DNA from 2 places in the Faecalibacterium sp. BCRC 81149 genome. Region 1 is predicted to be linked to the other one. Evidence: predicted binding sites of a transcription regulator. Region 1 holds the regulator's gene; the other holds the start of a gene.
The links. Region 1 encodes HrcA, which represses chaperone genes, less so after heat shock. Its sites were predicted from a motif close to TGTTAGCACTCNNNNNNNNNGAGTGCTAACA; they were not measured.
Positions count from the first base shown of each region.

Region 2: a site for HrcA is predicted at 7,723-7,753, ahead of htpG (molecular chaperone HtpG). Genes of this name have one in related genera too.

Region 1 is NZ_QXJA01000004.1:85,780-96,012, forward strand. Features, by position in the region: gene dnaJ (molecular chaperone DnaJ) at 1-99, opposite strand, end outside; gene dnaK (molecular chaperone DnaK) at 216-2,045, opposite strand; gene grpE (nucleotide exchange factor GrpE) at 2,149-2,778, opposite strand; gene hrcA (heat-inducible transcriptional repressor HrcA) at 2,775-3,848, opposite strand; gene D3F01_RS06640 (stage V sporulation T C-terminal domain-containing protein) at 4,033-4,575, opposite strand; gene D3F01_RS06645 (diguanylate cyclase) at 4,665-6,140, opposite strand; gene D3F01_RS06650 (aminoacetone oxidase family FAD-binding enzyme) at 6,364-7,647, shown strand; gene D3F01_RS06655 (sodium:alanine symporter family protein) at 7,702-9,087, opposite strand; gene D3F01_RS06660 (hypothetical protein) at 9,212-10,123, shown strand; gene D3F01_RS06665 (PLP-dependent aminotransferase family protein) at 10,030-10,233, opposite strand, start outside.
Region 2 is NZ_QXJA01000005.1:43,811-54,043, reverse strand. Features, by position in the region: gene D3F01_RS07460 (acyl-CoA dehydratase activase) at 1-1,122, opposite strand, end outside; gene D3F01_RS07455 (HAMP domain-containing sensor histidine kinase) at 1,377-2,174, opposite strand; gene D3F01_RS07450 (response regulator) at 2,195-2,947, opposite strand; gene D3F01_RS07445 (ABC transporter ATP-binding protein/permease) at 3,280-6,456, shown strand; gene D3F01_RS07440 (HD domain-containing protein) at 6,578-7,084, opposite strand; gene D3F01_RS07435 (hypothetical protein) at 7,121-7,552, opposite strand; gene htpG (molecular chaperone HtpG) at 7,840-9,768, shown strand; gene D3F01_RS07425 (5-bromo-4-chloroindolyl phosphate hydrolysis family protein) at 9,868-10,233, shown strand, end outside.

The sequences.
Region 1 (10,233 bases):
CTTCATGGCCAGCTTGCGGTAAGCCTTTTTGATCTCCGCATCGGTGGCCGTTTTGGATACTCCCAGCACTTCGTAGTAATCGCGCTTTTCCTGTGCCATAACCATACCTCTATAAAACCAGCAAAGGCCGCCCCGGCAAAACCGGAGCGGCTTTTGCTTTTATCCGGCACGCCTGCCCGCCGGTTTGGCCGGGCATCTGCCGTTTGTGTCAGACCTTAGACTTCCTTGAAGTCAGCGTCCACAACGCCGTCATCGTTGGGCTTCTGCTGGTTGTTTGCGCCAGCATCGGGGCCGGGCTGTGCGCCTGCAGCCTGCTGGGCAGCAGCGGCAGCCTGATACATCTTCTCAAAGACATGGCTCAGCTCATCCTGCTTTGCCTTGATCTCATCGATGGAACCGGACTGAACAGCGGTCTTGAGGTCGGCCAGCTTTGCCTCAGCTTCGCTCTTCACGTCAGCGGGCATCTTGTCGCCGTTCTCCTTCAGCATCTTCTCAGTCTGGAACACCATCTGATCAGCGCCGTTGCGGATATCGACCTCTTCACGCTTCTTCTTATCATCGGCAGCAAACTGCTCAGCTTCCTTCACAGCCTTGTCGATATCTTCCTTGGACATATTGGTGGAAGCGGTGATGGTGATGTTCTGCTCCTTGCCGGTGCCCAGATCCTTTGCGCTGACCTTCACGATGCCGTTTGCATCGATATCGAAGGTAACTTCGATCTGAGGCACACCACGGGGAGCCGGAGCAATGCCATCCAGGTGGAACACACCCAGGCTCTTGTTGTCGCGGGCAAACTCACGCTCGCCCTGCAGAACGTTGATCTCAACAGAGGGCTGGTTATCAGCGGCAGTGGAGAACACCTGGCTCTTGTGGGTGGGGATGGTGGTGTTGCGGTCGATGATCTTGGTGCACACGCCGCCCAGGGTCTCAATGCCCAGGCTCAGCGGGGTGACATCCAGCAGCAGCAGGCCCTTGACATCGCCCTGCAGAACGCCGCCCTGAATGGCAGCGCCCACAGCCACGCACTCATCGGGGTTGATGCCCTTGAAGGGCTCGCAGTTCAGTTCCTTCTTGACTGCATCGTAGACAGCGGGGATACGGGTGGAACCACCGACCATCAGGACCTTCTTCAGGTCAGAGGGACGCAGGCCTGCATCCTGCAGAGCCTTGCGGACAGGGGTCATGGTACGATCGACCAGATCAGCGGTCAGCTCATTGAACTTTGCGCGGGTCAGGGTCATATCCAGATGCTTGGGGCCGGTAGCGTCAGCAGTGATGAAGGGCAGGTTGATCTGGCTGCTCATTGCGCTGGACAGCTCGATCTTTGCCTTCTCAGCAGCTTCCTTCAAGCGCTGTGCGGCCATCTTATCCTTGCGCAGGTCGATGCCGTTCTCGTTCTGGAACGCATCTGCCATCCAGTCGATGATGCGCTGGTCGAAGTCATCGCCGCCCAGGTGGGTATCACCGTTGGTGGCCAGAACCTCGGTCACACCGTCGCCCATCTCGATGATGGACACATCGAAGGTGCCGCCGCCCAGGTCGTAGACCATGATCTTCTGGTCCTCTTCCTTATCGATGCCGTATGCCAGAGATGCGGCAGTGGGCTCGTTGATGATACGCTTGACGTTCAGGCCGGCAATGGTGCCTGCGTCCTTGGTTGCCTGACGCTGGCTGTCGTTGAAGTATGCAGGAACGGTGATGACTGCATCGGTGACAGTCTCGCCCAGATAAGCCTCGGCATCTGCCTTCAGCTTCTGCAGGATCATAGCGCTGACCTGCTGGGGAGTGTACTCCTTGCCGTTCAGGGTCACCTTGTGGTCGGTGCCCATATAACGCTTGATGGAAGCCACCGTGTTCTCAGGGTTGGTGATGGCCTGGCGCTTTGCCACCTGACCCACCAGACGGTCGCCGGTCTTGGTGAAGCCGACAACAGACGGGGTGGTGCGTGCACCCTCAGAGTTTGCGATAACAACGGGCTCGCCGCCCTCCATAACAGCCACGCAGCTGTTGGTAGTACCAAGGTCGATACCAATGATCTTACTCATAATGAAAGCTCCTCTCAAATTCAGAACGTTTTTTTGTTTATGTGATGCTCAAATGTTACCAAGCGGATGTTATATTTGAAAACCCTTGCGGGGTCTTGCAAAATCACTCTGCCACAACAACGGTGGCATGGCGGACGATCTTATCGCCCAGCTTGTAGCCCTTCTGGTAAACCGTGATCACGGTGCCGCTCTCCTGCCCATCAGGGGCGGGGATCTGCTGCACGGCATTCATAAAGTTGGGGTCAAAGGGCTTGCCCAGCGCCTCGATCTCCTCCACATGGAGGGTGCTCAGCGCCTTGGCGGCTTTGTCCAGCGTCATGGTCACGCCCTTCTTGTAGTTCTCGTCGGTGGTGGGGGCGTTGGCCGCCATCTCCAGCGTATCCAGAATGGGGATGATCTGGTTCACGGCAAAGGACACGCCGTCGTTGAACTTCTGGTCAGCCTCACGGGTGGAGCGCTTGCGGTAGTTCTCATACTCGGCGGCCATCCGCAGCAGCTGATCCTTGGCCTGATTGGCATTCTTCTCAGCCGCGTCCAGCTTTGCCTTCACAGCCTCCAGCTCCCGGGCCTTCTTGTTGAAGAAGCCATCTTTTTTCTTGGGGTCTGCCGCTTCAGCGTTCGTCTCGGGAGCCGCTGCCTGCTCAGGTGCAGTTTCCGGGGCGGCCTGCTCGGCGGTGTTGGGCTCCACGGCAGGTTCTTCTGCCTGCGGGGTCTTTTTTGTTTCTTCGCTCATTCCAGGTCCTCCTTATAGATCACAGTCCGCCGGGGTGCGGCTGCCTGCGGGGTATCTTTTCGTTTGCCGCTCATTCCTTCGCCAAGCTGATCGGCAAAGGTGTGGAGCAGCGGCATCAGCTTCTGGAAGGGCATCCGGGTGGGGCCGATGAGGGCCACGGAGCCCCAGAGGCCTCCGCCCACCAGATACCGGTCACTCACGATGCACAGGCCGGGGATCTGAGGTTCCAGATCCTCGCCCAGCAGGATGCTTTCGCTCTGCTCTGCCGGGGGTGCAATGAGGGCGGCGGCCTGCTCTTCGTCGTTCAGCAGGCTCAGGATGCTGCCCACCTTGCCGTCCAGCTGGGGCCAGTCCAGCAGGTACTGCTCACCACCCAAATACACATGGGGCTGGGTGGAATCCTGCAGGATAGCGGCGGCGGCGCTGATCACCGGCACCAGCTCCGGGCTGATCTGGCTGCACAGCTCTGCAAGGAGCCGGGGCGACAGATCAACAGGAGCCACAAAGGTCAGGTTCCGGTTGAGCAGGGCGGCAAGCGCCGCTGCATTTTCCCGGGAAAGACCGGTGCGGACCCGCGCCACACGGGTGCGGACATAACCGGCAGTGGTCACAGCCAGCACCGCTGCGGCGCTGCGGCCCACCTGCACCACCTCGTAATGGGCGATGCAGAGATCCTCAGCACAGGGAGTGCTGACAGCGGCAGTGCAGCCGCTGATGGCGGCCAGTGCCTTGGCGGCACCCTGTGCCAGCTTTTCCGGCTCATGGTCAAGGCTTGCGAACACCGCGTCCACACGGGCGCGGGTCACACGGTCCAGCGGCTGGTCATCGGTGAGAAGATGATCCAGATAATAACGGTAGCCCTTGGCACTGGGGACACGGCCTGCGCTGGTGTGGGGCTGCTCCAGCAGACCCAGCTTGGTCAGCGCGGCCATCTCGTTGCGCAGCGTGGCACTGGAAACTGCCATATCAAAGTAGTTTGCCAGCACACTGCTGCCCACGGGCTCGCCCTCGAGGCCATACAGCGCAACGATCGCCTGCAAGACACGCTGTTTGCGTGCATCCATCGTCATAGCGCCTGCCTCCTTCGTTCGCTTTTTGTTCTTTAGCACTCCTTCTTCCTGAGTGCTAAGACCATTATATCCAATTTTGCGGCGCTGTCAATAGCTTCTCAGAAAAGTTTTGAAAGATTCATAATTCTGTCATAAAGGCCGTACAAAAAAGAGCCGCCCTGCGGCGGCTCTCCTATATAATAGATCATTCCTCCATCTGCTTTGCCAGAAATGCCGCCGCCACGTTCACCGCCTTGAGCTGAGCGGCATCGGGCCGGGCAGTGCGGTCCTCCGTAAGCAGGCCCACACTGCCGGTAACATCCCCCGCCGCAATGATGGGCACAGCGCACAGCAGCGCCCGGGGTGAGCCCTCACAGGGCAGCAGTGCCTTTTCAGGGCTGCCATCGCTCTGGTAGGGCTTGCGGCTGTCCATCAGCTTTTCCAGCGGCTGGCTCACGCTGCGGTCTGCCAGATCCCGCCTGCCCGCACCGGATGCCGCCAGAATGCGGTCCCGGTCTGAGACAAAGGCCGTCAGGGCAAAGCACTTGCTCAGCACATCCACATACTGGGCCGTCACCCCGCTCAGCTCCCCCATGGGCGAATACTTTTTGAAGATGACCTCGCCGTCCCCTGTTGTGAAGATCTCCAGCGGGTCTCCCCTGCGGATGCGCTGGGTGCGGCGGATCTCCTTGGGGATGACCACCCGCCCCAGCTCGTCGATGCGGCGCACGATGCCGGTTGCTTTCATAAGGTTCCCTTCCTTTCCATGTTCCGGTTTTGCTTCCAGATTTCTGCGAAGTATGGTTATTCTGTGGAAACAGGAAGGGAATTATTCATTCAGCTCCTGCCGGAGCGCTGCTTATCCTCATACATCCGGTGGTCAGCCAGGATGCGGATGGCACGCACATCGTCACTGTCACTTGGGTAGACCGCACAGCCGCAGCTGGTGCCAACCTGCACCTCTGCATCCTTCAGGCGGTAAGGCTCCCGGATGGCTGCCTTGATCTTTTCCACCCGGCTCTTGCAGAACCCCTCCGTTGCGGCTCCGTTGACGATGAGGGCGAACTCATCCCCGCCGATGCGGAACACCGCATCGCTCTCCCGCACGCAGCCCCGCAGGCGGCTGGCCACCTCCTTGAGCAGCTGGTCGCCCACATCGTGGCCGTAACGGTCGTTCACAGGCTTGAAACGGTCAAGGTCGAGGTAGAACAGGACAAACGGTGTCTTGTACAGCTCGTTTTCTTTCAACAATGCGTCAAAATAGCGTTCATTATACAGTCCGGTCAGGCCGTCGGTGTTGGCCAGGTCCTCCATCTGCTGGCGGGCCTCCTCTTCCTGCTGAAGTGCGCGCTCCTTTTCCTCCACGCGCAGGCGGGCATCGGTGCGGACACCGTGCACCAGCACGATGCCTGCGCAGAGGAACAGGCCCGCCAGCAGCAGGATGGTGGCATTCTGGATCTTCCGCATTCCGCTGTCCACCACGTCACGGCCGACGATGCCCACAATGGACAGATCCTGAAAGCCCACCGGCCGGTAGACCAGATAGTAGCTCTTGCCCTCGAGACAGTAGGAAAGGCTGCCGCTGCGGACCTCTGCCACGTCCTGCCGGGCCCGGGTCAGTGCGCCCCCATCCACCTGCGTGTGTTTCTGCAGGTAATCGAACAGGTTGTCCATCCAGTCATCGATCTCGCTCTTGGGCTCCTCCGAGAGCATCACATCGCCATCGGGATGGATGATGTAGCAGTCGCTCTGCCCGCCGTAGGCATTGCCGCCGATCAATTCCTCAATGGTCTTATTCCGATAGCTCACTGCAAGGCTGGTGTAAGTAGTTCCGTCGATCTCCACCGGCGCAATGGGTGCAGCGTATACCACCCGGCGCTCCCCGCTCCGCATGATGTAGCTGGACACCGTAGGCTTGCCGGTGCGGTACATCTCTTCAAAGGCCGTCCAGAGGTGATCCACTTTTTCATGCTTGCCCCGGACACTCCAATATTCGCAGTTTTCATTGAACAGATACACGCTGCTGTACCGCCAGATCTCCCGCTCGGCTTCATAGCTGCGCAGGCATTTCTCCGTCTGGCCTTCATCATTGGCGGCCTGCAGGTCCTTGCCCCACTCGTTCAGCATGTTCCAGTTGCTCTGAGAGAAGATGGAAAAAGACTTATCCACCTGCTCATAGGTCTCCAGCAGGTTGCGGGTGCCTTCGTCATAGAACTGCTGCCGGATGTACAGGATGTACCAGCACAGACCTGTCGCCACGACCATCGCCAGCAGCACCGCAGCTGCCGTCCATCTTTCTTTTTTCTTCCACATATTCAGCTTCTCCTCAGCAGAGTCCCAACTCTCTGCCCTTTTGCGGCCGCATTTCCGCAGCCTGCGAAACCACGCAATTCCGTCGAATCTACACTACCAAATTCTGTTTTTTCTGTCAAGACTATCGCCAAAAATTATTGGGCGTAAATTTAAAGCATTCCGCTGTCCTTTTGCCGCTGTGTATGTTATAATAAAATGTATGGATTTCCGAGGGGGTGCTCTTATGCAGCAGATCGTGATATTGGGCGGCGGTGCAGCGGGCCTTGCCGCCGCATTGGCCGCTGCCCAGTCTGCCCCGGCAGGGGCAGTGCGGGTGACGGTGCTGGACCGCAACCCCAGGTGCGGCAAAAAGCTGTTGGCCACCGGCAACGGCCGCTGCAATCTGGACAACACCGGCATTGCACCGGAGCAGTATTTCACTGCCGACCCCGCCGCCCTGCGGCCCCTGCTGGCCGCGGTGGATGCCGCCGCGCCGCTGGAATGGTTCGCGGCGCTGGGCCTGTACACCCGCACCGATGAAACCGGACGGGTGTATCCCTACTCCAACCAGGCCGCAGACGTGCTGGCCCTGCTGGAAGGCCACCTTGCCCGGCTGGGCGTGGAGGTGCGCACCGGCTGCACCGTGCAGACCCTGAGCCAGAACCGCAGCGGTTATACCATCCTGTGCGAGGATGCCGAGGGCCATGACCAGACCCTGCGGGCCGATGCCGTCATCTGCGCCATGGGCGGCAATGCCGGGCCGCAGTTCGGCACCGACGGCTTCGGCACCCGATTCGCCGCCCAGTGCGGCGGAAAGCTGGAGCCGCTGTACCCCTGCCTGACCGCCCTGCAGACAGCCAGGCCCAACCGATCTCTGGCCGGCATCCGGGCCAAAGCCTCTGCCACCCTGCTGGACCTCGACCGCCACTGCACCGTGGCTGTGGAAAACGGCGAGGTGCAGTTCACGGACTACGGGCTTTCGGGCATCTGCATCATGCAGCTGTCCGGTTATCTGGCCCCGGGGCGGGGGCCAAAGCGCCCGGCTGTGGAGCTGGACCTCTTCCCCACGCTGGACGAGGCTGCCCTGACCGCCCTGTTTGCAGCCCGGGTGCCCCTGCTGCCGGGCAAGGCACCTGCGGATTTCTGGACAGGCCTGCTCAACCCCAAGCTGGGCCGCGCCCTGTGGGCAGCGGCAAAGCTGCCTGAAAAACCGGTGGACACCCTGCCGGATGCAGCCTGGCAGGTGCTGGCCAACGCGGCCAAGCACTGGCTGTTCGAGGGCCTGACCCCCTGCGGCTGGAAGCAGGCCCAGACCACCGGCGGCGGCCTGAGCCTGACCGAAGTGACCCCCAGCTTCCAGTTCAAGGGCTGCCCCGGCCTTTACTTTGTGGGTGAAACGCTGGACTGCGCCGGCAGCTGCGGCGGCTTCAACCTGCACTGGGCCTTTGGCAGCGGCATCGCCGCCGGGCGTGACGCGGTGCGGAGCCTGAAGCGGCCTGCCCCGAAGCCAAATCAGAAGAAGCGATAAAGAATGACCCTCTCCATCCCGCATCTGACAGACAGACTGCATGGACGGAGAGGGTCATTTTCGTTTCAGATACGCTTGTGTCTCCCGGACCACCACTCCCGAAAGCCCCACCACGCCCACAAGATTGGGCAGCATCATCAGGCCGTTGAAGGTATCGGAGAGCGCCCAGGCCAGATCCAGCTTCATCACTGCACCCACCAGCACCATGGCTGCAAACACTAGTTTATATCCTGCGGCGGCACGCTCCCCCAGCAGATACACCACTGCCCGGGTGCCGTAATGGCTCCACCCCAGCGTAGTGGAATAGGCAAACAGCAGGACCGACACCGCGATGAACTGCGGCCCGAACGCCCCAAACACCGTGGAAAAGGCCTGCCCCACCAGTGCGGAGCCTTCCACACCGGTCAGGGCCGCACCGGTGTCCAGATCCACAAGGCCGCTGGTGAGCACCACAAGGGCCGTGAGGGTGCAGACCACCATGGTATCTGCAAACACCTCGAACATCCCCCACATTCCCTGCTGGACGGGCTCCTCCACGTTGGCCGCGCAGTGCACCAGCACCGACGCGCCCAGTCCTGCTTCGTTGGAAAAGGCTCCCCGCTTGAATCCCCAGCTGATGGCCCGGGCCATGCCGTAACCCAGCACCCCGCCCCCGGCGGCCTGCAAGCCAAACGCCCCCCGGAAGATGGCCGCGAATGCCGCCGGGACAGCCGCCCAATGGACACAGACCACGGTCAGCGCCCCGAACAGGTAGAACAGGGCCATGAGCGGGACGATGGCCTCCGTAACTGCGGCCACCCGCTTCAGCCCGCCCAGTATGACCCGCCCGGTGAGCAGGGCCAGCACGATGCCCGTTGCCACCGGCGGCACCCGGAACACCGCCTGCAGATTGCCCGCGATGGAGTTGATTTGGCTCATGTTCCCCATGCCGAAGCTGGCCAGCACGCAAAAGCAGGCAAACAGCACCGCCAGTACCCGGCCAAAGCCGCCGCCCAGCCCCTCGGCCAGATAGTACATGGGCCCGCCGCACCATCTTCCGGCAGCATCCCGGCGGCGGTAGCAGATGCCCAGCACGTTCTCGGCATAACTGGTCATCATCCCCAGCAGGGCCATGACCCACATCCAGAACACAGCCCCCGGCCCGCCTGCCAGAATGGCCGCCGCCACGCCCACGATGTTGCCGGTGCCGATGGTCGCCGCCAGCGCCGTGCAAAGGCTCTGGAACTGGCTGATGGCTTCATCGTCCGTGTGGGCAGTCACATTCCGGTCCAGGAAGATGGCCCCGATGGTGTGGCGCATCCAGTACCCGAAATACCGCAGCTGGAAAAATCCGGTGCGCACCGTCAGCAGGCAGCCGGTGCCAAACAGCAGCGCCAGCCCCACCGGCCCCCATACCACACCGCTGACCACCGCATTCACCCGCACCAGGCTCTCCCACATACACAAACGCCCCCCGTGCTCTACTGTATGGCACAGGGGGCGTTTTCATGCTCGGGCAGCGGTTTCTGTATAAAAAAGCGCATCCCGGCCCACCCTGTTCCAAAACGGAACGGAGGAACACAGGATGCACAAAAACGGTTGGAGGCCCTTCTGGGCTGCTTTGGGGGCGGCACTTCTGGTGCTGCTGCCGCTGGTGGGCGGCACAGTCCTGCTCACCCGGCAGATGGTGCGCACCCGCATCCAGACCGCCCAGCCCCAGAGCGGGGTGCCCATCCAGCTGCCCCGGGCCGAGCACCGGATGACCCTGCTTCTCTGCACCGCCGGAGAGCAGCCGGGCTTTTTGCTGGTCTACCTGAACGCCGCCCAGAACAGTCTGAACCTGCTGGCCGTGCCGGGGGAGCTGACGGTTCCCTTCAACGGAGAGACTGCCAGTCTTGCCCACTGCTACGGAGCGGCGGGGCCCGCCCGGTGCCGTCAGGCGCTTCTGGAGGTGCTGGGCCTGCCGGAGGATATGCTTTATCTGGCGCTGTCCCCCGCCGTGCTGGAAAAGACCGCTTCCCGTTACGGGCCGGTGCGGGTGGGGTTTTCGGGGGCACTGACTGCCGATGAGCTGGCCGAAACCGGGCTTTCCGCCGCCGTGCAGAGCATTTCAGCCAAGGAGGCCCATGCTCTGCTCTCCGGCTGGGATGCGGACGGCACCCTGCCGCCTGCCCGCCGGGCCGCTGCCCGGGCGGCAGTGTGGGAAGCCTTTTTCCGGCAGGACCTCGCCCTGCTGCCCGCCACCCTGCCGGATGCCCTGCGGGCCAGCAGCACGGCCCTGCTCACCGACTTTGCAGCACAGGATTACACCCTGCTGGGCACAGTCCTGGAGTTTCTGGCCAACAACAGCGCCCTCCCCCACGCCGAGGCCCTGCCCGGGGCGTGGGATGCAAAGGCGGGCACTTACACGGTCACAGACGCTTCCCGGGCGGCGGTGCAGACCTTCCTCAGCGTTTCGCCCGCCTCGGGGAATGATGCCTCGCTCAGGGAGCCATAGCCCAGCACAAACGTACCGGAAAAATCCTGTTCCCCGCCGGTCAGGTCATAATCGCTCAGCAGGCTCAGGGCCACGCCCTGCGCCTTTGCGGCGGCGCGAAGGGCGGCATC
Region 2 (10,233 bases), on a different contig from region 1:
CTCACCGTAGCCGGTGGTGGTCACGCTGGCCACCTGCAGGCCGGGGTGTTCCCGGTAGATCTTGATCAGCTGTTCCCGGATCAGGGGCAGCGGGTTGCCAAGGTTGGGCTGGTAATTGGTGTACAGGATCTGGCTCTTCTCGTCCACCACCACCAGCTTGACGGTGGTGGAGCCGGAGTCGATGCCGATATGCACCGGGCCGCACTGGGCGCTGAAGGGCACATGAGGCACACTGTGGGACATGTGCCGGGCATGGAATTCCTCGTACTCCTGCTTGTTGGCAAAGAGCGGAGGCTCACTGGCATAAGTAGCGGTGGCGGCGTACTGGTCCAGCGCGTCGGCCACTGCGGAGAGGTCGAACTCCTTGTCCGCATAGAGGGCGGCACCCAGTGCCACATAGAGCAGGCTGTTCTCGGGGCAGGTTCCGGTGACCCCCAGCGCCTCATCAAAGCTCTTGCGCAGCACGCTGCTGAAGGTCAGCGGCCCGCCCAGATACAGGATATTGCCCTTGATGGGGCGGCCCTGTGCCAGACCGGCAATGGTCTGGTTGACCACCGCCTTGTAGATGCTGGCGGCGATATCCTCCGTGCGCGCGCCCTGATTGATGAGGGGCTGCACGTCACTTTTGGCAAACACGCCGCAGCGGGACGCGATGGTATAGGTGCGCTCGGCCTTTTCCGCGGCCTTGTTCATCTCGTCGGCACTCATCTTCAGCAGGGTGGCCATCTGGTCAATAAAGGCACCGGTGCCGCCGGCACAACTGCCGTTCATGCGGACCTCGGTACCGTTGGTCAGGAACAGGATCTTTGCGTCCTCGCCGCCCAGCTCGATCACGCAGTCGGTGGCGGGCACAAACCGCTTGACTGCCACACGGGTGGAGAACACCTCCTGCACAAAGGGCACGCCGCAGCTGTCGGCCAGACCCATGCCGGCAGAACCGGAGATGCTCAGCAGTGCCTTGTTTCCGTGCAGGTGCTCTGCATCGATACGGCGCAGCAGCTCCTGCGCCTTTTCCAGAATATGGCTGTAATGACGCTCGTATGTTGAATAAATCAGCGCATCATGTTCGTCCAGCACCGCGCACTTGATGGTGGTGCTTCCGATGTCAAGACCTACTCTCACTTGCTTTTCCTCCTGAGGAACAATATAAAAATACAGTTGTATTATACTCAAAAATCGGGATACAATCAATCCAGTCATCATATTTTACACGCAAAAAATAGTATTTTCCGCTCAAAAAGTTAAACATTTTGTTAAATTCACGAATACAGCTCCCCTGTTTTTCTACATTCCGGTTAAGATTCTTTACTCAGAGTGATTTTTACACAAAAACGCCCTGCCCCGGAAAAGCCCGGAGCAGGGCGCTGAATATCATATCATTCCATTTTATCGGACAACAGAGCAAGCTCCCGCAGGATCTGCCAGCGCAGGCCATCAGCTGTGGTGAGTGCCGGATGGATGGTGTGCAGTTCCACACTGCCCTCAATGGGAAACATCGTTCCGGCCAGCGGGATGCGCACCTCTGCCCGGGTGCCGCTTCCGGCACCGCGCGGCGTGAGGGAAAGCACCCACCCCATGTGGGCGCAGTAGCGGCGGCAGAGCAGCAGCCCTGCCTGCACACCGCCCAGGAACCGGCGGCGGTTCTCCATCCAGTTTTCACCGGTGGGCAGGCCGCAGCCGTCGTCCTCCACGATCAGGTACAGATCCTCGTCGTCCCGGGTGAGCCGGATCTTGATCTGCCCGCCGGGGCTTACGGCCCGCAGGGCATTGGAAAGCAGATGAAACAGCAGCTGCTCGGCCTCCTGGGCATCCGCCTTGACATAGCAGCGCCGGAACGGGCTGTGATCCACGGTCAGCCGGATGCCCAGCTGCTTCTCGATCTCCGGGGCTATCTGGGCGGCCTCCATCAGGATCCAGCACAGGTCTACCGGCTTCATGGACGGCTTGTCGTTCATCTCCACTTCCAGCAGGCCCATCATCTCCCGCAGGGTGCGCTCCAGGCGGATGCTCTCCTGCCCCATATCCTCCAGCGCCTGCCGGGTCCTTTCGTCTCCGGTCCGGGCCAGATGCATCTGCAGGTATTCCCGGTTCTGGTCCATGATGCGCAGGGAGTGCAGCAGCACGCTCTCAAATTGTTTGCGGGGGAAATCCCCCATCCCGCTCTCTTTTGCCATTCCGTTCTCTCTCTTTTTTCTCATCGTCCGGCCTTCCGTCCCTGCGTTCCGCTGTCGATCAATTTTTGGCGGCCCGCATAGATCAGCTTGCCCAGGGTAACGCTATGCCCCATCAGGCCGTAATCCTGCTTGAATTTCTGCCAGGCTTCGGTGTTGTATTTTTCCACCCCGTCGATCAGGCGGCGTATCCCGCAGTCCACGGCGGCAACTGTGGTGTGGTGTTCCTCGGCCACAGTCTGCAGGATCTCCTTGCGCACGGCCAGCTTCCGCTCCGTGCCGCATACGACCTGCAGCGCGGTGGTCAGATATTCACAGTTCACATCCGGCTGCTGGATGCCCCACTCCGCATAAAGCTGCTTGCAGAACGGCAGCACCCAGAAGATGCCGATGTCCGTAGAGCTGCGCAGATCCAGCAGCAGATCCAGCAGGCTGCTGCGCTCCGGCAGGTACTGCCTGCCGTCCGGCCGCAGGAACGATGCCGTGGCATCGCTGTACCAGTCATCCCCCTGCAACAGCAGCAGCGGGCGGTTATGCAGGCTGTTGAGCCGCTTGAGGAACTCATACCCGTCCATATCCTCCAGCTGGCTCGAAAGCACCACGATATCCACACTGCGCTGCTGGCGCAGCTCCCGCAGCAGCTCCTCGCCGCTGTGGAAGCAGACACAGCAGATCGCAGGATTCTGCTCCTCCAGATAATTTTTCCGGACGCGGATCTCCCGCTCGTCGTAGCTCAAAAGCGCGACATGCAGCTTTGAAACGAGTCGTTCCGTCAATCCAACCTTCCCCTTTGCCTTAAAATTGCCGCACTTTTCTTCCGTGCGTACTGTACGATACTATTTTATAAGGCCCTGCGGAAAGATTCAATCCCCGAAAAAACGTCACTATGCGTCGAACCGTGCAGGAATGGCGGCTTTTTGCGTCTTGATTTCTGGTAATTTACGTCATAAAGTGTCGATTTTTGTTTCTTTCACCTTCTTCAGCATAACACCATCTTTCCCGAAAAGCAATGGTTTGTTCACATTCATCTGATACTATATCTACGTTATTTTGTTTTTTGCCCGGCATTTCCCACACGCCGCCGGGCACGCATAAGAAAGGCCTGCCTATGCTACAACTGAAAAAGATCCGCAAGGAATACAAGACCGGTGACCTTGTACAGACCGCACTGAATGATGTCAGCCTGAATCTGCGCGACAGCGAATTTGTCGCCATCCTGGGCCCCTCCGGCTCCGGTAAGACCACCCTGCTGAACATCATCGGCGGGCTGGACCGGTACGACAGCGGTGACCTTGTCATCAACGGGATCTCCACCAAAAAGTACACCGACCGCGATTGGGACTCCTACCGCAACCACACCATCGGCTTTGTGTTCCAGAGCTACAACCTGATCCCCCATCAGACCGTTCTGGCCAACGTGGAGCTGGCCCTGACCATTTCCGGCATCTCGGGCGCAGAGCGCAAGCGCCGCGCCACCGAGGCGCTGCAGAAGGTCGGGCTGGGCAATCAGCTGCACAAGCACCCCAGCGAGATGTCCGGCGGCCAGATGCAGCGCGTTGCCATTGCCCGTGCGCTGGTCAACAACCCGGATATCCTGCTGGCGGACGAGCCCACCGGCGCGTTGGACAGCGAGACCAGCATCCAGGTCATGGAGCTGCTCAAGGAGGTGGCAAAGGACCGGCTGGTGGTCATGGTCACCCACAACCCGGAGCTGGCCCAACAGTACGCCACCCGCATCGTGAACCTGAAGGATGGTGTCATCCGCTCCGACACCGCCCCCTACAAACCTGACACCGCTCAGCTTGCCCCTGCCGTTCACAAGAACATGGGCCACTCCTCCATGTCGTGGTGGACCTCGCTGACCCTGAGCTTCAACAACCTCTGGACCAAAAAGACCCGCACCCTGCTCACGGCCTTTGCAGGCTCTATCGGCATCATCGGCATTGCGCTGATCATTTCCCTGTCCACCGGTGTCAACCAGTATATCGCCGATATGGAGCGGGACACCCTTTCCGAGTACCCGGTGCAGATCCTGCGCAGCGGCATGGATCTGACCAGCCTGCTGTCCGCCGACCTGCCCGGCCAGCCCGCCGCCCCCGACCTCGGCAAAGGGATGGTGCCGGTGCGCCAGCTCGTGACCCAGATGGTTTCCGGCATCACCTCCAACGACCTGAAGAGCCTGAAAGCCTACCTCGAGAGCGATGCCTGCAGCATCGGGGAGAGCGTTTCCTCGGTGGAGTATTCCTATAATGTCCAGCCCCAGATCTACCGCCAGGACCCGGACGGCAGCATCCGGCAGGTGAACCCGGATTCCTCCCTTTCCGCTCTGGGCATCAGCTCCACCAGCTCGACCAACAACATGATGGCCAGCATGATGAACACCAGCGTGTTCTACCAGCTGCCCGCCAGCGATGCACTGTATCATTCCCAGTACGAGGTCAAGGCAGGCCGCTGGCCCGAAAGCTACAACGAATGCGTTGCCGTGCTGGGTGCGGATGGTTCCATCACCGATTATGCCCTCTACGCGCTGGGCCTGCGGGACAACGCCGAGCTGGACAAGATGATCCAGCAGTTCGCCCAGAACCAGAATGTGGATGTGCCCGAAGATTTCAAGACCTACCGGTACAGCGATTTTCTGGGCCGCACCTTCAAGCTGGTCAACGCGGCCGACCGCTACCAGTACGACGATGCCCACAGCACCTGGGTGGACAAATCGGACGACAAGGCCTTCCTGCAGGAGCTTGTGGCCAACAGCGAGACCATGACCATCGTGGGCGTGGTGCAGCCCAGGGAAAACGCCTCCGCCGCCATGCTTTCTTCCGGCATCGCCTATCCCGCCTCCCTGACCCGGCACGTCATGGACACCGCCGCCCAGAGCAGGCTGGTGCAGGACCAGCTCGCCGACCCGCAGACCAATGTGCTGAACGGTGAGCCCTTCGGCACCGGGCAGACCGCTGCCGTGGACATGGCTTCCCTCTTCTCCATTGACACCGACCAGCTCGAGAGCGCCTTCCAGTTCGACCCCGGCAAGCTGGATCTTGACCTGAGCGGCGCGTTCGACCTGAGTGATGGTTCCGTAGATTTTTCCTCCCTCATTGACCCGGACAGCTTCCAATTTGATCTGACCGAAACGCCCGACATCGACATGAGCGCCCTGACGGACGTGTTCGCCAACATGGACATTTCCATCCCCGCCGACAAAATGCAGCAGCTGGCCCAGAAGGTGATGACCGGCTACAAGGATTACATCATCGGCAACGGCATTCTGGGGCTGGACAAGATCGGTTTTGACCAGTATCTCGCCAGCGACCAGTTCCAGCAGCTGATGAAGGATTCCATGGGCAGCCTCATCGATACCGCTGCCCTGCAGGAGCAGTTTACTGCCGCCATGCAGCAGGTCATGGGCAGCGTGATGGCAAACTTCTCGGAACAGATCGCCGCCGAATTGCAGGCCCAGCTGGGCGCTGCCATGGAGCAGGCCATGGGCCAGATCAGCACGAACCTGCAGAGCCAGATGACCGAGCGCTTCTCCTCTCTGGGCAGCCAGATGGAAAGCGCGCTGAAGATCGACGCAGATGCGTTCCGGAATGCCATCCGGTTCAACATGACCGAGGACGATCTGGCGGAGCTGATGAAGTCGAAAATGATGTCCACCAGCGCCACCTATGAAAGCAACCTGCAGGCCTTTGGTTATGCCAGCGAGGACGATCCCAGCCAGATCAACATCTATCCGCTGGACTTCGAGCAAAAGGCTAAGGTCCTCAATGTGCTGGACAGCTACAATGCCGCCATGCGTGAGCAGGGCGCGGAAGACAAGGTGATCCAGTACACTGATGTGGTGGGCACCCTGATGACCTCCGTGACCAGGATCATCAACATGATCTCCAACATGCTGGTGGCCTTTGTCTCCATCTCGCTGGTGGTCTCCTCCATTATGATCGGCATCATCACCTATATCAGCGTGCTGGAGCGCCGCAAGGAGATCGGCATCCTGCGTGCCATCGGTGCTTCCAAGCGGAACATCTCCGAGGTGTTCAACGCCGAGACCTTCATCATCGGCCTGTGCTCGGGCCTCATGGGCATCGGCCTCAGCAGACTGCTGCTCATTCCGGGCAACATGCTCATCCAGAAGATCGCCGTCGGCACCAGCGTAGTGGCCGTTCTGCCCTGGAAGGCCGCTGTGGTGCTGGTTGCGCTGGCAACTGTGCTGACCATTCTGGGCGGCTTCATCCCTGCCAAAACCGCTTCCCGCTCTGACCCTGTCAAGGCTCTGAGAGCAGAATAAGATCACTTTTTCAAAGAGGCTGTTGCACAAGCCCCAGCAAAAAAGACCAGAGTTGTTTCGCCAAAAGGCGTTACAACTCTGGTCTTTTGCTTTCTTTCATGTGAACAGTGCGGCGGCTTCTTTACCACTCTTCTTCGTCAGCGCCCACCCTTGTGCGGCGGAACATGCTCTCCACAATGGCGCAGTATTTGTCCGCCAGACAGACGATGACCGCCTCGCGGCAGGTCGGGATATGGCGGAAGGTCAGGGGCCACATGTGGCTTGCAATGACGTTCTGCTCCTTTTTGGTAATGCCGAACACCCGCTGTGCGTTCACACAGGCAGACCCCGGGTGGGAAAAGCCGTGCATCTCAAACAGATGCCGCAGGCCGTGGAAAGAGCCCTGCTTGTGCCAGTCATAGAGATAGAAATCGTGGAGGAAGGCCCCCACGGCCAGCGTGGTCTCATCGGCTCCCAAATGGAAGCGGTGGTTGATCCAGCAGCTGACCACGACCACATTCTTGCAGTGCTGGTAGGTGGTCACATCACCGTGCTGGATAAACTCACGCATTTCCTGCACCTTGGGGTGATGGTCGTACTGTTCCAGAATAGCGGACAGGCGCTCCCGTTCCGTTTGTGAAAGCTGCATGGAAAATTCCCTTTCTTTTTGTCAGAAACGCTCAGCTCAGCTCCGCAGCTGAACCGGGTTGGAGCTGCCGAAGTTCTCAGCGGCCGAAGGATTTTCGCGGGTCAGGCTCAGGTCCACCAGATACTGCCTGCCGTCGCCCAGTGCTTCCAGCTCGGCCAGCTTGGCCTCGGCAGAAGCCTTGTCCGGGTACCACTGGATGAGGAAGAAGTTCTCCTCCTCCACGCCGTAATACAGCCACTGGCCGTCCGCCCGCAGCAGGTCGTCCAGATGATCCACCTCATCGCCATCGGTCAGGCCCAGGCCCTCCTCGGCGTAGACATTTTCAGGTTCCACCTGCAGCACTTCGATGACCTGAATGGCGCTCTGTAAGTATTCATCCTGCGAAATGCTCTTGTCCGAGCGTTCCCAGCCCGTCAGGAATGCCTGCATCAGCAGGTTCTTCACGGAGATCTCCGGCTTCATTGCCATAACATATTCCTCTTTCCTCGTTTGTTTCCGCTGACCAGTATACGCTAAAAATTGTGAAAGGTCAACTATTTCTTTATGAATTTTTTGTAGCAACGCACAAAAGGCATTTTGTTCCAGTTCATTTCTGAACTTTTTATGAAACCCCTTGATTTTTGACCCGCATCGGTGTATATTAGCACTCGAAAGATATGAGTGCTAAGAAGATGCAGTATCGGCTGCTTCTTCTGCATTGCCGCTCCTTTTGCGAGGGGCCGGATCTGAATACTGTACAAAAGAGGTTTTGTATTATGGCGAAGAAAGAATTTCAGGCTGAAAGCAAAAAACTGATGGACATGATGATCAACTCCATCTACACCAACAAGGAGATCTTCCTGCGTGAGCTAATCTCCAACGCTTCGGATGCCATCGACAAACTTTATTATAAGAGCCTGACCGATCCTTCCGTGGGCATGAACAAGGGCGATTTCCGCATCCTGCTCACCCGCGATAAGGACAATCGCCTGCTGACTGTCTCCGATAACGGCATCGGCATGACCAAAGAAGAGCTGGAGCAGAACCTGGGCACCATCGCCCACTCCGGTTCTCTGGACTTCAAGAAGGACAACAAGGACGAGAACATCGACATCATCGGTCAGTTCGGCGTGGGCTTCTACTCCGCCTTCATGGTCGCCGACAAGGTCACCGTCATCTCCAAGGCATACGGTGCGGACGAGGCCTGGCAGTGGGAGTCCAGCGGTGCTGACGGCTACGAGCTGACCCCCGCTGAGAAGGAAACCGCCGGTACTGACATCATCCTGCACATCAAGGACAGCACCGATACCGACAATTACGAGAACTTCCTCGATGAATACGGCATCGTGGCCATCGTCAAAAAGTACAGCGACTATGTGCGCTATCCCATCCAGATGGAGCGGGAAAAGAGCCGTCAGAAGCCCGAACCCGATCCCAAGCCCGAGGACTATAAGCCGGAGTGGGAGACCTACACCGAGCTTGAGACCCTGAACAGCATGGTACCCATCTGGAAGAAGCAGAAGAGCGAGGTCACCGATGAGGAATACGCCAGCTTCTACAAGGATAAGTTCAACGATTACTCTGACCCTGCCCGTGTCATCGTGAGCCGCACCGAGGGCACCGCCAACTACAACGCCCTGCTGTTCGTGCCCAGCCATCGCCCCTATGATTTCTACACCAAGGAGTATGAGAAGGGTCTGGCTCTGTACGCATCCGGCGTGCTCATTATGGAAAAGTGCGCAGACCTGCTGCCCGATTACTTCAGCTTCGTCAAGGGCATTGTGGACAGCCAGGATCTGAGCCTGAACATCAGCCGTGAGATGCTGCAGAAGGACAACCAGCTCAAGCTGATCCACAACGCACTGGAAAAGAAGATCAAGAACGAGCTGCACTCCATGCTGGTCAACGACCGCGAAAAGTACGAGGCATTCTGGAAGGAATTCGGCCGCCAGATCAAGTTCGGCGCTTACTCTGATTACGGGATGCACGCTGAGCTGCTGCGCGACCTGCTGCTGTTCTGGTCTGCCAAGGAGCAGAAGATGGTCACCCTGCAGGAGTATGTGGACAAGATGCCTGCCGAGCAGAAGTTCATCTACTTTGCCGCCGGTGATTCCACCGATCGTCTGGCAAAGCTCCCCGCCGCCGAGCTGGTTCTGGACAAGGGCTATGATGTCCTGCTGCTGACCGAGGACGTGGATGAGTTCTGCCTGCAGATCATGCGCAGCTACCCCCGCAAGGATGCCGAGGGCAAGGACGGCACCGTGGAGTTCAAGAACGTCAACAGCGGCGATCTGGGCCTTGAGACCGAGGACGAGAAAAAGGCCGCTGAGGATGCCACCGCCGAGAACAAGTCCCTGTTCGATGCCATGAAGGACGCACTGGACGGCAAGGTCAAGGAGGTCAAGGTCTCCACCCGCCTGAAGGATCACCCTGTCTGCCTGAGTGCCGACGGCCCCCTGTCCATCGAGATGGAGAAGGTGCTCTCCAAGCAGCCCGGCAGCGAGGGCGTGAAGAGCGACAAGGTGCTGGAGCTGAACATCAACCATCCCGTGTTCGCCGTGCTGAAGGCCGCACAGGAGGCCGGTGATACCGACAAGGTCAAGAAATACAGCAGCCTGCTCTATGCACAGGCACAGCTGATCGAGGGCCTGCCCGTGGATGATCCCGCCGCTTACGCCGAGGCCGTTTGCAGCCTGATGAAGTAATTCCCTTTCCCACAAATAAATTACCCCCTTAACAAAAGGGCCGTGCTCCGCTATAATAAAGTGGAACACGGCTTTTTTATTTTAGGAGGATTCTGCCCCATGGAGCCCAGACGCAGCAAACATTTTCTTGCCCACATTCCCACCATTGCCCTGCTGGTAGTATTCGCCATGTCACCCTGGCTGGGCATCCTGTTCTTCATCCTGCGTGCCATCGACCGGGATGCCGAGAAAAAGGAGCAGGAGAACGCGGAATATTCCAGCGATTTCCGCCCCCAGGACACCGGTGCCGGTCAGCCGGCCCGGGACACTGAACCAGTCTATGGCCACGATGTGCCCACTGCCGAGCAGCAGAACGCCAAAAAGTGGCACAAGACCCTGACCAGCCTCTGCACGGTGTTCGGCGGCATCTTTCTGGTGGTGGGCCTTGCAGGCCTTGCCGATATCATTGACATGTGGGGCTACTGG